DNA from 2 places in the Methylobacterium sp. NPDC097929 genome. Region 2 is predicted to be linked to the other one. Evidence: riboswitches for the same ligand, from Rfam matches in the RefSeq annotation. Region 2 holds a riboswitch; the other holds the start of a gene.

Region 1 (2,447 bases), on a different contig from region 2:
CCCAGGCGATCTTGGTGAGTTCGCCCAAGGTCTCCAGCTCGGCGAACTGCGCCGCGTCGTTGGCATCCGCGATCGAGCCGGGGCGCAGGCCGTCGCCCAGCGAGAACGACACGTCGTAGGCGCGGCAGATGTCGCAGATCTCGTCGAAGCGCTCGTAGAGGAACGATTCGCGGTGTCCGGCGAGGCACCAGCGCGCCATGATCGAGCCGCCGCGCGAGACGATGCCGGTGGTGCGCCGCGCAGTCAGCGGCACGTGGGCCAGCCGCACGCCGGCATGGATCGTGAAGTAGTCGATGCCCTGCTCGGCCTGCTCGATGAGCGTGTCCTTGAAGACCTCCCAATCGAGCTTGAGCGGGTCGCCGCCGACCTTCTCCAGCGCCTGATAGATCGGCACGGTGCCGATCGGCACGGGGGAGTTGCGCACGATCCACGAGCGGATGTTGTGGATGTTGCGGCCCGTCGAGAGGTCCATGACCGTGTCCGCGCCCCAGCGGATCGACCAGACCAGCTTCTCCACTTCCTCGGCGGCCGAGGAGGTGACGGCCGAGTTGCCGATGTTGGCGTTGATCTTCACGAGGAAGTTGCGGCCGATCGCCATCGGCTCGAGTTCGAGGTGGTTGATGTTGGCCGGGATGATGGCGCGGCCCCGGGCCACCTCCTCACGCACGAATTCCGGCGTGATGAAGGGCGGCACCGAGGCGCCGAAGCTCTCGCCGTCGGCGAGCGCGGCCTCGGCGCGCTCCAGCATCTGCTCGCGGCAGGCATTCTCGCGATGCGCCACGTAGATCATCTCTTCCGTGACGATCCCGGCCCGGGCGAACTCGAACTGCGTCACCATCTGCCCGGGTTCGGCCCGGCGGATCGTGCGCTCGGCCGGGCAGGGGGCGACGAGCTTGTCGGCGGCGGCAAAGCCGTTGTCCTCGGGCTTGACCGCCCGCGGCTGCACGGCGGCGTAGCCGCGCTTGACGATCCAGGGCTCGCGGGCGGCGGGCAGGCCCTTCTCAAGGTCGATGGCCGCATCCGTCTCCGTGTAGGGGCCGGACGGGTCGTAGACCCGCACCGGGGCTTCCTTCGGGTCGGAGAGGGCGATCTCGCGGTAGGGGACGCGGATGTCCGGGCGGCCGGGCGCTTCCGCATAGACCTTGCGGGAGCCCTGGACGGGGCCGGTGGTAACGCTGGCAGGATTGCCGTTGGGAAGGTCTTTGGGACGGACGGGTGCGTTCATCGCTGTCGCTCCTGGCGTTGGAGGCGACCCGTGGTCCCGACGATGGTGCGGTCGGCCGCTGCTCGTGCGAGCGATGAGGCCGCTGGTTCCCGTCCCTCCGCCGGTACGAGCCGGATCAGGTTCAAGGGTCAGGGCGTCGCCCACTCTCAGCCCCCTTGACGGGGCCCCCCTCGGAACGATTCCAACCTCTGCCTCGGGGCCGGTCTTGTCAATGCACGACCGAAAACCGGCCGATTCGGAGAAGGCTGTTTTCGTTTCGGAACGATCCGGCTGTCAGCGGGACGGCGCGGTGCGAAACCAGCCGGCAAAGCTTGACGGTTTGCGCCGTATCCGAGACAGGGGCTCGACGAAAAACTCACCAATTGCCGCGACAAGGGCCTTCGGGCCGCCGCGGAGGCGGCTTGGGTGTGGATGACGCCCCGGCCGCGGGTGGTCATGCGCACGCCTTTTCGCGACACCAGATGGCGATGAGCACGATCATCCCTTTCCGCCGACCCGCCCCTCCGGCGCCGACCCGCACCGGCTGCGACGTGGCGGCCGTGGCGAGCGACCTCCTGGTCGTGCTGGACCAGCTCGAAGGGCTGGTGGCGCGGGCCGCACACATGGACCGGCCGCGGATCGAGGTGGAGCGCAGCGTGCAGAACCTGCTCGACGCGATCAACGCCGTGGAGCGCGCCTCGGATTGCCTGGGCGAGGGCAACAGCGTCTCCGAGCCCGCCTGAGGCGGCGCCCCGACCTCGGCCTGGCGCGCCGTCGAGCCGAGCGTGTTCCGATCAAGCGCGGCTGGGCGGATTTGACCCGGCGGAGCCTGCCGGCCACCATGCTAGCTTCCTCATTCGTGCGCGGGGCTCGTCTGCCCGGCGCCCGCGGGAGCCGCGACCGGACACGATGAGCGAGGCCGAACGGACGATCCCCGAACGCGACGGGCGGCAGGGCGCGGCAGGCCGCCTCGACCGGCTCGTGGCGCAGGCGCGGGCCGCGGGCCTGTGGGAGCGGGTGTGGCCGGTTCTCTGGCGGGGCCTCGGCGTCGGGCTCGCCTTCCTCGCCGTGTCCTGGCTCGGCCTGTGGCTCGATCTTCCGCCGCTCTGGCGCATGGCCGGGCTCGGCCTGTTCGCGATCCTTCTCGTCCTGGCGCTTTTGCCCGCCCTGCGCCTCAAGCGCCTCAGCCGCCGCGAGGCCCTGGCCCGGATCGACCGGGAGGCCGCCCGCGCGGGGGGGCTTG
Region 2 (2,447 bases):
GATCGACACCCTTCACTCCGAATACTCGGGCGTCGGGCGGGTGTGGAACCGGGAGGCCGGAACTTCCGTGCGGCTCTTTCCCCATGGCGAGGCCTCCGTGAAGGCCTACCGGGCGAGCCCCTTCTACACCGTGCACGAATCCGGCGCGTGGCTGATCATCGATCTGTCCGAGACCGCCGACAACGCCTACGCCGTCATCCCCGAGCTGAAGGCCGACGGCTACACGCACTACGTCGTGGCGCCGCTGATCTTCACCAACGGCACCAAGAACGGCATCACCTTCGCCACCCGCGCCGAGGACGGCTTCCGCGACGAGGATATCGCGATCCTGCGCTTCGTCATGCCGACGCTGGCGGCGGTGATGGAGATGCGCCTGCTCAACAAGCAACTCGACACGGTGCTGCGCATCTATGTCGGCGACGAGCCGCACCGGGCGATCCTGGCGGGCGACATCCGCCGCGGACAGGTGCGCCGCATCCGCTCGGCGATCCTGTTCGCGGACATGCGCGACTATACCCGGCTCTCGGCCAACCGGACGCCCGAGGGCGCGGTCGATCTCCTCAACGCCTTCTTCGACTGCCTCGTCCCGCCGATCGAGCGGGAGGGAGGCGAGGTGCTGAAATATCTGGGCGACGGCCTGCTCGCGATCTTCCGCGAGCCGGGCGACGACCTCGGCGGGGCGGCCAAAAGCGCGCTGATGGCGGCGGAATCGGCGCTCGCCGCGCTGGCCGAGGCGAATAGCGTCGGGCGCTTCGGCGAGGGCGCCCGCACGGTCGATGCCGGCATCGCGCTCCACCACGGCGAGGCGGCCTACGGCAATGTCGGCTCCGGCACCCGGCTCGACTTCACCGTGATCGGCCGTGACGTAAACCTGGCGAGCCGCCTAGCGCGGCTCAACCGCACGCTTCAGGAGCCGCTCCTGATGTCGAAGCCCTTCGTCGACTTCCTCTGGGGCGATCCCGAACCGCTGGGGAGTCACGCCCTCGACGGCTTCGACGAGCCGATGCCCGTGTTCCGGCCGGGGCGCAAGATCGCAACGAAGGCGGCGACGAAGGCCGCCGCCGAGTAATCGCAGACCGCTGCGAGGGGGATTGACCGCGGGGCCGCGCGGGCCCACATCGGGAACGTTCCAGGGAGATCCCCGACAAGGGGCTGAGAAACCGCTATCGCCGTTGCCGGCAGCGCGGAAATCCTTCGAACCTGATCCGGCTCATACCGGCGTAGGGATTGGACCTGAAGGGCGGCTCGTCGCGAGCGGACCCGCTTCGATCGAAGCACATGGTGCCAGTTCCTGCGGGCAACCCTGCGGAAGGCACGTTTCCCGATGTCAGATCTGCTGACCTCCCCGATCGGTCAGCGCCGGACCCTGGCGCTGCGCCCCCGCGCGGCCGAGTTGCCGCCCCGAGCCGACGTGGCCGTGGTGGGCGCCGGGCTGATCGGCCTCTCCATCGCTTGGCGCCTGGCGCAGGCCGGCCGCTCCGTCGTCGTGGTCGAGCGCGTGAGCGTCGGCAGCGGCGCGAGCCTCGCGGCCACCGGCATGCTGGCCCCGGCCGCCGAGCACGAGCCGGGCTCCGACCTGCTGCTGCCCCTGGCTCTCGAATCCCTTCAGCGCTGGCCGGCCTTCCGCGACGCGCTCCAGGCGGCGTCCGGCCGCACCATCGATTACCGTGAGGACGGCACGCTCGTGATCGCCATCGGCCGGGACGAGGTGGAGCGCCTGCGCTTCCGCCACGATCTCCAGCGCCGCTCCGGCGTCGCCGCCGAGTGGCTGTCCGGCCCGGAGGTTCGCGCCCGCGAGCCGCTGCTGCGCCCGAACGTGACCGCGGGCATCCTCTGCCCGCTCGACGCGCAGGTCGATCCGCGTCTCGTCATGGAGGCGCTGCTGCGCGCCTGCGAGGCAGCTGGCGTCACCATCGTCGAGCGCGTCGCGGTCGACGGGCTCGCGCGGCAGGGTGGGCGCTTCACCGGCCTGCGGGTCGGTGAGCGCACGCTCTCGGCCGAGACCGTGATCCTGGCCGCGGGCGCCTGGAGCGGCGAGGCGGGCCTGTTGCCCGACGAACTCGCCCTGCCGGTCCGGCCGCTGAAGGGCCAGTCGCTGGCTCTGCGCACGACCAAGCGCACCGGCACCCTGTCCCGCATGGTCTGGACCGACGCGGTGCACATGGCGCCCAAGGGCGACGGGCACCTCATCGTCGGGGCCACGGTCGAGGATTGCGGCTTCCGCAGCGGCGTCACCGCGGGCGGCCTGTTCGCCCTGCTGGAGGGCGCGCGCCGCGTCCTCCCGGGCATCGAGGAGATGGAAGTGGACGCGGTCTGGAGCGGCTTTCGCCCGACGTCGGACGACGATGCCCCGATCATCGAGGCCGTCGCGCCCGGTCTCGTCGTCGCCACCGGCCATCACCGCAACGGCTACCTGCTCGCTCCGGCGACCGCGGACGCGGTGGCCG

Evidence for each region. Region 2 has a riboswitch for thiamine pyrophosphate ahead of thiO (glycine oxidase ThiO). Riboswitches for the same ligand answer to the same signal wherever they lie in the genome.
Region 1: another riboswitch for thiamine pyrophosphate. It lies ahead of thiC (phosphomethylpyrimidine synthase ThiC); the one in region 2 lies ahead of thiO (glycine oxidase ThiO).

The regions. Positions count from the first base shown of each region.
Region 1 is NZ_JBMVEP010000003.1:361,409-363,855, forward strand. It holds gene thiC (phosphomethylpyrimidine synthase ThiC) at 1-1,225, opposite strand, end outside; TPP riboswitch at 1,301-1,406, opposite strand; gene ACPCJR_RS11840 (hypothetical protein) at 1,687-1,947, shown strand; gene ACPCJR_RS11845 (TIGR02302 family protein) at 2,114-2,447, shown strand, end outside.
Region 2 is NZ_JBMVEP010000016.1:69,841-72,287, forward strand. It holds gene ACPCJR_RS23780 (adenylate/guanylate cyclase domain-containing protein) at 1-1,069, shown strand, start outside; TPP riboswitch at 1,123-1,245, shown strand; gene thiO (glycine oxidase ThiO) at 1,325-2,447, shown strand, end outside.